One region of the Paenibacillus intestini genome, then DNA from elsewhere that is predicted to be linked to it. Evidence: a T-box and tRNA genes for the amino acid it is inferred to sense, from the RefSeq annotation. Region 1 holds a T-box; the other holds one or more tRNA genes.
What was found. A T-box is a leader RNA that pairs with one kind of tRNA and senses whether it is charged. The one in region 1 lies ahead of leuS (leucine--tRNA ligase), so its partner is inferred to be a tRNA-Leu.

Region 2: it has a tRNA-Leu gene. The T-box ahead of leuS (leucine--tRNA ligase) is inferred to sense a tRNA for this amino acid. The anticodon was not compared.

The regions. Positions count from the first base shown of each region.
Region 1 covers NZ_JAURUN010000003.1:387,374-393,117, forward strand. Annotated here, with positions in the region: gene J2T16_RS10970 (class I SAM-dependent DNA methyltransferase) at 20-790, shown strand; gene J2T16_RS10975 (phosphotransferase family protein) at 1,023-1,979, shown strand; T-box leader at 2,093-2,345, shown strand; gene leuS (leucine--tRNA ligase) at 2,420-4,864, shown strand; gene comER (late competence protein ComER) at 4,845-5,690, opposite strand.
Region 2 covers NZ_JAURUN010000002.1:553,114-558,857, forward strand. Annotated here, with positions in the region: gene J2T16_RS07630 (extracellular solute-binding protein) at 1-575, opposite strand, end outside; gene xynC (glucuronoarabinoxylan endo-1,4-beta-xylanase XynC) at 944-2,629, shown strand; tRNA gene J2T16_RS07640 (tRNA-Leu) at 2,822-2,906, opposite strand; gene pelA (pectate lyase) at 3,106-4,059, opposite strand; cyclic di-AMP (ydaO/yuaA leader) riboswitch at 4,435-4,566, shown strand; gene J2T16_RS07650 (C40 family peptidase) at 4,572-5,036, shown strand; gene J2T16_RS07655 (carboxymuconolactone decarboxylase family protein) at 5,175-5,504, opposite strand; gene J2T16_RS07660 (hypothetical protein) at 5,685-5,744, opposite strand, start outside.

The DNA of each region.
Region 1 (5,744 bases):
TTGAAAGTGCGGTGCCGACATGTCTTACCGGAAATTTGCCTACGTTTACGATGAATTAATGGAAGATATGCCTTATCCGGACTGGATAAGGTTTGCAAGAACAGCTTGGGAACAACATGGCATGCCCATAAGTGTGGCTGAGCTTGGCTGCGGAACGGGGTCCATTACGATCCCGCTGGTGAACTCTGGCTTTGAAGTGACGGGTATTGATCTCTCCGCAGATATGTTATCTGTTGCGCGTAGCAAAATGGAAGCGACACCTCAGGGACACCGTCTGTACAGGGAAGGCAGTGTACGCTGGGTACAGCAGGATATGCGGGAGTGGAGAGTGCCTGAACCTGTAGACTCGGTCATTTCGTTCTGCGATTGCGTGAACTATTTGCTGGAATCTGAAGATGTCACTCGAACATTCGAGCGGACGTATGAAATGCTGAAGCCGGGAGGTACATTCTTGTTTGATGTACACCATCCAAATACCTTGATTCGGTATGATGAGGAACAGCCGTTTGTGTTAGATGAACGCTCAGTCTCATATATCTGGACGTGTGATTTTGATCAGGAGCGGTGTGAGATTGAGCATCATCTGAGCATTTTTTCTAGATTGGATGAGGGCAACAGAGATACGTATCAGCGATTCGAAGAAGTTCATACGCAACGCGCTTATGATCCAGACTGGATGAAGCTTGAATTAAGCAAAGCGGGTTTCCGGGATGTGAAGGTGTATGCAGACTTTGAGTGGAAAGAAGCTGGAGATCACGCACAGCGTCTGTTCTACGTGGCTGTAAAATGATTGTTTAAAGAGAAAATTATAATGAGCGACGCTAAACTAATTTATATGAATATGAATATGAATAAGAAACTGTCCTTGTGCAGCGTGTAAGTATGTTGCTCGAGGCAGTTTTTTTGAACATATATGATAAAAAGTATTGCCGCTTGAAGCAAAGAGAGACATAATGAATGAAAAAAGGAAAGCGTTTTCTTAACATGCAAACTATATTTCAATCACAGGGAGAGTTGTAGAGATGGAAAGTACATATAAAACGAGATTGTCCAAAGAACAGCTGGATCAGATCATTAAGCATCACCTTGCTGTAACGATTCAAGATTACGAGGAAATGATCGATGGCTGGGCAAACCATGCTTATAAAATTTTTCTTGACGATGGACGAAAAGTTGTCCTAAAAATCGCACCTGCGGCTACGACCAATCTAATGCGCTGTGAACAGGATTTAATGACGGCTGAAGTGGAAGCACTCCAGCTTGTTGCTGAGCTTAAGGATGTTCCTGTGCCTCTGGTACTCGCATATGATGCTTCACTACTCATGGCTCCCGCGCAGTATTTCATTATGGAGTTTATGCCCGGGGTTCCATACAACCAGGTGAAAGAAGATTTTACTGCCGAAGATCAGGAAGTGGTTGAACAGCAGTTAGGCTGGTACAACCAGCGAATTAACGAGATTAAGGGAGAGCGGTTTGGTTATTTTTCCGGAAAGGACAGACAACGTGCGACGTGGAGAGAAGCTTTCTTGATGCTCATGCATGATATGCTTGCAGATGGTGAAGAGGCAGGGGTTGATATCGGCATCGATTACAATGAGCTGAGACGGTTGATTGATGAGAAATCAGATGCACTGGATGAAGTGACAGAACCTTCCCTGATTAGCTGGGATCTGTGGGATGGCAATGTGCTGGTCCAGGATAAGCAAATTACGGCCATTATTGATTTTGAACGCTCATTATGGGGCGATCCGCTAATGGAGCATTATTTCAGTCATTTTAACTATACTCCGGGTTTTCTCAAAGGATATGGACGTGAGGTTGAGACAGAGAACGAGCGGAAGCGCAGAAGTTTATATGATTTGTATTTTGATCTTGCGCTCCGAATTGAATGTGATTACCGTAAGTATGATAACAAGGAGCATATCGAATCTACGATCCGTAATTTGCAGGAAGGCATTGAACGGTTTAGAAAAATGTGAGAATGCCAGTTGACATGTGAAGGGCAATAAAGTCTGACTTGAGAGAAAGAGATTGTGACATGTCATATTGACTTTGAGCTTGCATTTTTATATAATGCTTCCTATATTGTATACATATTTCGATGATAAGGATCAGTAGTGGGTGCTGTACATGACAGAGAGTCGGCGGTTGGTGCAAGCCGATTGACAGTATTTTGCGAACTCGCCTTGGAGAAATGCGGTGATTACAAAGTTCTATGCCTTGGGTGCAGGACTGGAAATCCGCATCGGTTAACCGCCGTTACAGGTCTAAAGGGAGTGGATGACGAAGCACGTTCGTCCGCTAACTAGGGTGGTACCACGGGAATTCAACCTCTCGTCCCTAGCGCTGCAAACGCTACGGGATGCTGAGGTTTTTTTTGTTGTTATAAAGCGCGTATAACCTGAAGGAGGAATTATAGATGAGTGAGAATCATCAGCCGAAGCACGGCTATCAGCCGCAAGTGATGGAGAAAAGTTGGCAGCAATATTGGGATGACAACAAAACGTTTAAAACAGGTGAGGACCCGTCCAAACCGAAGTTTTATGCACTGGATATGTTCCCATATCCGTCCGGTTCAGGACTGCACGTAGGTCACCCGGAAGGATATACTGCAACTGATATCGTATCCCGTTACAAACGGATGCGTGGATACAATGTGCTGCACCCAATGGGCTGGGACGCTTTTGGTCTGCCAGCAGAGCAGCACGCACTGGATACGGGGGAGCACCCGCGTCATATCACATTCCGCAACATTGACAATTTCCGTCGTCAGATCAAATCTCTCGGATTCTCATATGACTGGGATCGTGAGATCAGTACAACAGACCCTGAGTATTACAAATGGACACAGTGGATCTTTATTCAGCTGTACAATAAAGGGTTGGCCTATGTCGATGAAGTGCCGGTGAACTGGTGTGAAGCATTGGGCACGGTTCTGGCGAACGAAGAGGTTATTGACGGTAAGAGTGAACGTGGCGGACACCCGGTTGTACGTAAACCGATGCGTCAATGGGTACTGAAAATTACGGAATACGCAGAGCGTTTGCTGGAAGATCTGGAAGAGCTGGACTGGTCGGAAAGCATCAAGGATATGCAGCGTAACTGGATCGGCAAATCGACCGGGGCTGAAGTGGTTTTTGCCATCGAAGGCCGTGAAGAAGTAATCAAAGTATTCACAACCCGTGCAGATACATTGTTCGGTGCAAGTTTTGCCGTTCTGGCTCCAGAGCACGAATTGGTTGACGCGATTACATCCGAAGAACAGCGTGAGGCAGTGAAAGCTTATCAGGAGCAGGCTGCGCGTAAGAGTGATCTGGAACGTACGGACTTGGCAAAAGACAAAACAGGTGTGTTCACAGGTGTATATGCGATCAATCCGGTTAACGGAGCGAAGCTGCCGATCTGGATTGCTGACTATGTACTTGCTGGCTATGGTACAGGAGCTGTTATGGCTGTTCCGGGCCACGATGCACGTGACTGGGAATTCGCGAAGCAGTTTGACCTGAATATCATTGAAGTCATTGCCGGCGGAGATGTTACAAAAGAGGCGTATACAGGTGACGGCGCACATGTGAACTCCGATTTCCTGAACGGTTTGAACAATGAAGAAGCTGCGGCGAAAATGATCGCTTGGCTCGAAGAGAACGGCAAAGGACAAGGAAAAACAACGTACCGTCTGCGCGACTGGCTGTTCAGCCGTCAACGTTATTGGGGAGAGCCGATTCCGATTCTGCATCTGGAGGACGGGACGATGAAGACTGTGCCAGAAGATCAATTGCCACTGTTGCTGCCTGACATTGACCAGATCAAACCTTCAGGTACAGGGGAATCCCCACTGGCAAACGTGACCGATTGGGTAAATACGGTTGATCCGGAAACGGGTATGAAAGCTCGCCGTGAAACTAACACGATGCCACAATGGGCGGGAAGCTGCTGGTATTACCTGCGGTTTATCGATCCGCACAATGACAAGGAACTGATCTCACAGGAGAAACAACAGCAATGGTTGCCAGTTGACCTGTACATCGGTGGGGCAGAACATGCTGTACTACACTTGTTGTATGCTCGTTTCTGGCACAAAGTGCTGTATGATCTGGGTGTCGTACACACGAAAGAGCCGTTCCATAAGCTGGTTAACCAAGGTATGATTCTGGGAACCAACAATGAGAAAATGAGTAAATCTCGCGGTAATGTCATCAACCCGGATGAGATTGTTAACGAATTCGGTGCAGATACACTGCGTCTCTATGAGATGTTTATGGGTCCTCTGGAAGCGACTAAACCTTGGAACGCAAACGGGGTAGAGGGAATGTATCGTTTCCTGTCACGCGTATGGCGCCTGTTCATTAACGAAGATACTGGTGCGATTAATGAGAAAATTACAGCTGACGGTGGAACCGACGAGTTCAAACGCACAGCACACAAAACGATTAAAAAAGTGACGGAAGATCTGGAACATCTGCGCTTCAACACGGCGATCAGCCAATTGATGATCTTCATCAACGACGCGTACAAAGCAGAGACGCTGCCTCGCGAAGCGATGGAGAACTTCGTTCAATTGCTGTCACCTCTGGCGCCGCATATGGCAGAGGAACTGTGGAATCGTCTTGGACACGAGGGTGGAATCTCTTACGTAGCTTGGCCTGCATACGATGAGTCCATGACTGTGGATGCAGAAGTGGAAATCGTAGTTCAAGTGAACGGCAAAATTGTAACTCGTGCGACGATCGCGAAGGATCTGGATGCACAGGGAATGCAGGACTACACGATGGAACTTGCACCTGTGAAACAGGCGCTGGAAGGCAAGACTATTCGCAAAGTCATTGCCGTTCCAGGCAAACTGGTTAATATTGTTGCCGGTTAATCTCGCTGGCACGGAATACCTCATCCAGTTTGACTAAATCTTCATCGTATTTTTCATGTGTTGTATGGATCAGACTATCAAAAACACCATCGAGGTTGTTTCTCAGCAGCGCAAGTGCCTGAGCGGTTATTCCGCCAGGTACGGCGACACGGGCTTGAAGTTCTTGTGGAGTATAACCTCCCTCGGTGAGCAGTTTGCCTGTACCTAGAAGCATCTCACCGGCAAGGGCGCAGGCGTCGGCACGTTTGATACCTGTCAAGCGCACAGCACTTTCAATCCATTGCTCCAAAAAGAAGGATATGAATGCAGGGCCACAGCTGGAGAAGTCAGATGTGATTCGAGTGCAGGCTTCATCCACTTGATAAGGTTTGCCGATATGACTCATTAGGCCTTCGAGCAGTGAGCGATCTTCTGCCGTCATACGTTCACCATGGATGAATAGGCTTGCTCCGCTGCCGACCTGATGTGTAACACTGGGGATAACCTTGGAGACTTTGCAAGGAAGCGAAGATTCCAGATGGCGCAGCTGCACGGGGCTGGTGATCGAGACAATTATGTGATTGGAATTCACAACAGGCAGGATATCATCAATGACATGTCTGAATTCCAGCGGTTTCACGCACAGGAAGATGATGTTGCTGCGAATGACTGTTTCCCGATTGCTCTGTGATTCATGCAGCCCTGGATAACGGAGGGAAAGCTGACGTACTTTGGATGGAGTTCGATTGCTTGCTGCAATCTGACGGGGTTCGAGTGCACCGGATTGGATCAGGGCATAGATCAACAGACTGCCCATGCTGCCGGTTCCGATAAATCCAACCTTCATTGGTTTAGGCCTCCTTTCATGCTTTACGGTAATGGCGCAGTTTCTTCCCTCTAT
Region 2 (5,744 bases), on a different contig from region 1:
TCTACTTTTTTGAAAACAGCTTCCAGATCGTCACGAGTTTTAATGCTGTTTGGATCAAAAGAGCCACCCATCGCCTCTTCTACAACCCGTTTATTGTATAAAAGGCCATACCCCTGTGCTGTCCAAGGGATACCCAAAAACTGACCATCCAGTAGCGCTCCATCTACCGCACCAGGCTTCGTTAACCCTTCATACGTTGACTTTTCCGAATCCAGATTGAGGAATTTGTCTTTATATTGCAAGATTGTGCCTGCATCCAGATTGGCAATTGTTGCCGGATTGCCTGAAGCAAGCAAGGATTGGAACTTCTCCAGCTGCGCTCCACCAATCGGGGTAGGAATAAGCTCAATGGTTACCTCAGGATGCAGCTCATGATACGTCTTGAACAATTTCTCAAAAACACCGTTGACTTCTGCGGATGTGTTAAAAAAGGTCAATTTCACCTCTTTTGAAGCCTCTCCAGCCTGTTTGTCAGAGCCCTTTGCTGAAGAATCCGTTGTTTTACCCGAGGAACAGGCGGTAATGACCAACATCAGTATCAATACGCCAACAAACGGTACCCACATCTTTTTCATTTCTTAACTTCCCCCCTGATGTTTGTTATGAATGCGTTTACATTTTGAATACAGCTTTATCATAAACGCTGATGATTCAATATGTCAACCGGTTGACATAAATTTTAAACAGCGCTGTTATCCTATGAAAATAGCATTCGAGTCAAAAAAACATAAAAAATTACAAACAACTGCAATATATCGGGTATTTTTTACAGGAATAATATAGTAGAATTTACAAAACAAATCCTTTTTTTTGTCAAAAGATCTATCCCAATCGTTTCTGAGAGGATGTGATGCCTCCCTTTTCGAAGTTATGCCGAGAAATTTATTTTTCTTGTCCAGGCTTTCGCAAGTCACTTATATTGAGGAGAGTGAACACATTGAAGATGAAGTTTAAATTTAAAAAATCAGTCAACCTGTTGTTAGCCTGCTTAACTGCCCTCCCCCTAATGTTGACTCCAACCAACGTATCTGCAGCAAGTGACGCCAACATCAACTTATCCTCGGAAAAACAAGTAATCCGTGGCTTTGGTGGTATCAACCATCCGGTTTGGGTTGGTGACTTAACTGCAGCACAACGTGAAACCGCTTTCGGAAATGGTCAGAATCAGCTAGGATTCTCTGTACTCCGAATCTGGGTAGACCCGAACCCCAATAATTGGGCTCTTGAAGTTGCTACAGCCAAACGTGCGATTGAAAAGGGAGCTATCGTTTTTGCCTCGCCTTGGAACCCTCCAAGCAGCATGGTTGAGACGTTTAATCGAAATGGTGATACCAATGCTAAGCGGTTACGTTATGACAAATACGCTGCTTACGCACAACATCTGAATGACTTTGTAACATTTATGAAAAATAACGGCGTGAATCTGTATGCCATATCCGTTCAAAATGAACCGGATTATGCCCATGACTGGACCTGGTGGACTCCACAGGAAATCCTGCGTTTCATGAAAGAAAATGCAGGTAGCATCCAAGGTACCAAAGTCATGGCTCCAGAATCCTTCCAATACCTGAAAAACATATCCGACCCAATCCTGAATGATCCACAGGCACTTGCTAACATGGACATTTTGGGAGCGCATTTGTATGGAACACAGGTCAACAATTTTGCCTATCCTCTTTTCAAACAGAAAGGAGCTGGCAAAGAGCTTTGGATGACCGAAGTGTACTATCCAAACAGTGACAACAATTCCGCTGACCGCTGGCCGGAAGCCTTAGACGTCTCCTACCACATGCATAATGCCATGGTTGAAGGCGACTTCCAAGCCTATGTATGGTGGTATATCCGCAGGCAATATGGACCAATGAAGGAAGACGGTACAATCAGTAAGCGCGGATACAATATGGCCCATTTCTCCAAATTTGTTCGCCCAGGCTATGTCAGAGTAGATGCTTCCAAAAATCCGGATACAAATACTTACGTGTCCGCTTACAAAGGTGATAACAAGGTCGTCATCGTAGCCATTAACCGCAGCACTTCGGCAAAAAGTCAACGCTTTGTGTTGCAAAATGGCAATGCGTCCACTGTATCTTCATATGTAACAGACAGCAGTCGTAATCTGGCAAGTCTTGCACCAATTAACGTTTCCAATGGCGCATTCACAGCTCAACTCCCAGCACAGAGTGTAACAACATTTGTTGCTAATATTACTGGCGGCAACGGTGGCGGCAATGTAGGCACGGGCACCACATATGAGGCCGAAACAGGAACAACACTTACGGATGCAGTCATTGAAACAGCTTATCCGGGCTTCACCGGTTCTGGATATGTTAACTTCAACGCTTATACAGGCTCCGCAATCCAATGGAATGATATCAATAACACAATCACAGGCACCAAAAATGTAAAGTTTCGTTACGCTTTGGAAAGTGGTACGCGGACTCTAGATATTTATGTTAATGGCACAAAAGTACTCAGTAATGAGCCCTTTACTCAAACAGGAAGCTGGTCTACTTGGGGTGAAAAAACAATTCAAGTACCTATGAATTCAGGTACGAATACACTCCGAATCGTAACAACAGGTACAGAGGGACCCAACATTGATAACATTACGGTGACAGCAGCATCATAAGTTATCTAATTCTAAACCTTTTTCTTTTTTAGCTGGGCAAAAAGTAGCCAAGCTCCCATGTGGAATAGACCTAAGTTGCTCTACTCGTCTATTTTGAGACAATACTGTAATTAAAGACTGTTGATTGTTCTTTATATCATTAGATAGAAAAAGACCTCTTAGGCTATTGCTAAGAGGTCTTTTTCTATCTAATGCGGTCGAGAGGACTCGAACCTCCACGGGGGGTTAGCCCACACGGACCTGAACCGTGCGCGTCTGCCAATTCCGCCACGACCGCATATATTGTATCTTTCCAACTAATATCGGCGACAAGAAATAATATACCACGCGTAGTTTAACATGTCAACAACTATTCATCACCAAATAAGTGCGAAACAGATATGTATCCGATTCGCACTTATCAGGCCTGCTTCAGATTAAGCTTATATATCCGTAAGTAGTGGACTTATTAGAAAATTGGTTAAATAAACAATTTTCTACAGCTTGGACGGCCAGTTGCCGTACCATGCATAACCGCCTCTTCTTTCCTTTTCTATATCGCTCAGCTTATATTTCACAACGCCATCACGTCCCACAAAGATCGGTTTGTCCGTACCGAGTTCATAGAAACGTGCCCAAATCGGTGATGCACTGGAATCAGCAATAATTCGGCTATCCCCATTCGCTCTCTCATACCGATATCCTGTAATTTTCACTTTATTAAACCAGGCTTCGGCACCTTTGATAGATGCAGTGATTCTTGAATTAGCCGGTCTCGTTTTCAGAAACTTCACAATGTTCACGCTTTCACCTGCCGTTAATGAAGGCACTTCATAGATTCTGGCTCCCGCAGGTCTAAGTGAACTGGAATCATGCTGTTGTCCCCAGGCCGTTAACTTCCCACCGGATACCACCTGGGTATTCAGGATAGCATCGACTCCTTTGGAAACTGCATTTTTACTGCGATTTGCAAGAGAACTGTCGATAAAGGAGAAGTTCCCCTTACGTCCTGCGACTTCATCAAGCATGTACATCACATTAATCATCGCATCATCATTATAGGTAATATGTTTATGATAGCCGGAACTTTGATAGACTTGAGGCCAACCGCCATTGGAATACTGCATATTAAGCAAAAAGTTGATGCCCTTGACCGCTGCAGCAGAGTATCGCGGATCATTTGTTTTTTTGAATTCACTTGCTAGCCTTCTGATTTCTGAGTATGTAGCTTTGTTATCGATCGTTGATTTGGCCCATTCACCTGACGTCTGACTGTAATCTTTTCTCCAGCCTCCATCGGGGCGCTGATTCTTTAAGATATCGGACATACTCGCCGTTGTACCGGAAGCATCAGCTGCCGATACGGTCGGTACAGGAAGGATAGCCATTCCCGCTACGGAGAATACCATAGAACACGCCAGTACAAATGTTACTAATTTTTTTGCTTTCACTCGACAACACTCTCCCCATTCACAAATTTGATTACTTATATCACATATATTCCAATGAAAACAATTTAAATACAAATTATGTATTTAATATGGTTATAATATGCAATAAATATATTTTTGTCAATATATGCAACAAACCAAAAAAATTTGTTAAACAGAATGGTTTCCTTTTTAGCTCATAACAATCTTGTTTATTATCCAAGTTCTCTCATATGAAACACAAATGACTTTTTTGTAATCTTTAACTCCCTAATTTCAACAAAATGATAACTAAAATCGATAATTCCGCTAACATTGAGGCTAAATGAACACCTTTAAACAGGTTTGACAATTACGCATTTATGCAATATAGTTTCAAATAGTTACAAAAACTTAATTATTCATTTGCCGAGTTTCAGGATTGAAAACGGGGGAACCATTTTGGGTGAATTATTCTTATACATAGGAAATATAGGGAACCTTCTACCGAACCCTTAGCTAACTCCGTAGGCATCGAAGGGAGAACATTGATTTTGAAAAAACTGATTATTTCCATTTTTGGGGCTGCTGTACTATTTACATCCGGGGCAACAAGCACAGAGGCAAGCACAATTAATACGATGGTTAACAATATGACAGGCATCCCGTACAAATGGGGCGGCACAACCATGGCTGGCTTCGATTGTTCCGGGTTTATGAGATATCTTTTCAACAAATATAGCATTGAGCTCCCTCGCACGTCGCAACAACAAGCGAAAGCCGGAACACCTGTCTCCAAAGCAAGCATTCGTACAGGAGATCTGGTCTTCTTCAACACAACAGGTAGAGGCATCTCACATACAGGAGTATACATCGGTGGAGGTCAATTCGCACATGCCTCCAGCAGCAAAGGTGTCAGCATCACCAAGTTGTCCAATCCGTATTTCAGTGATCGTTATGTAACCGCAAGACGGGTGACAGGTCAATTTATGTATAACAAAATGTTGGGTAAACTTTAATTGAATTTAAAGAACGGGGAGTAGCCTTTGGCTACCTCCTTACAGTAAAGAAAGTAAAGATGAGCTATAAAAAAACAAGGTCATACGCCTCTATTAAAGAGGTGTATGACCTTGTTAATTTTTGTTTTGCTTCATCCACTAATGGAGCGCCTTCTGCACCCTCATTGCTCCCTGTGACAGAGCATGTCCGCCGCCCACTGCACCAGCGACAGCTACCGTCTCCATGATTTCCTGATCGGTCGCTCCCTTGGACCGGGCTTCCTCCACATGATAGAACGTGCACACTTCGTTATTAGCAAACAAACCGATACCTAGCGCAATTAACTGCTTGGTTTTGGCATCAAGCACACCCGGCTGGAAGCATTCTCCCGTAAACTCATGATATGATTTCACCACATCGGGGAGAACGTCGCTTAATGCGCCAATCTGATCCTTATACGCATGAACTTTATCATTCATCAATGTCATGACTTGCAGCACACCCTTTCGGCTGTAAATACAGCGAATTGTTCCACTGTACCTATCTTCTCTCGCGTGCGTCGCAAATATGCCTGTTCCTGATGGTAATTCCAAACATTTGGTGTAGCAGACATTCTCTTAGAAGGAGCTCCGGTAACGTGAATCCGTTAAGCTAAGCACTCATGTCATTTATTCACTTAAAACACTTTGACGAGGCTCACTGAACAGCTGATAACGGTAAGACCGATC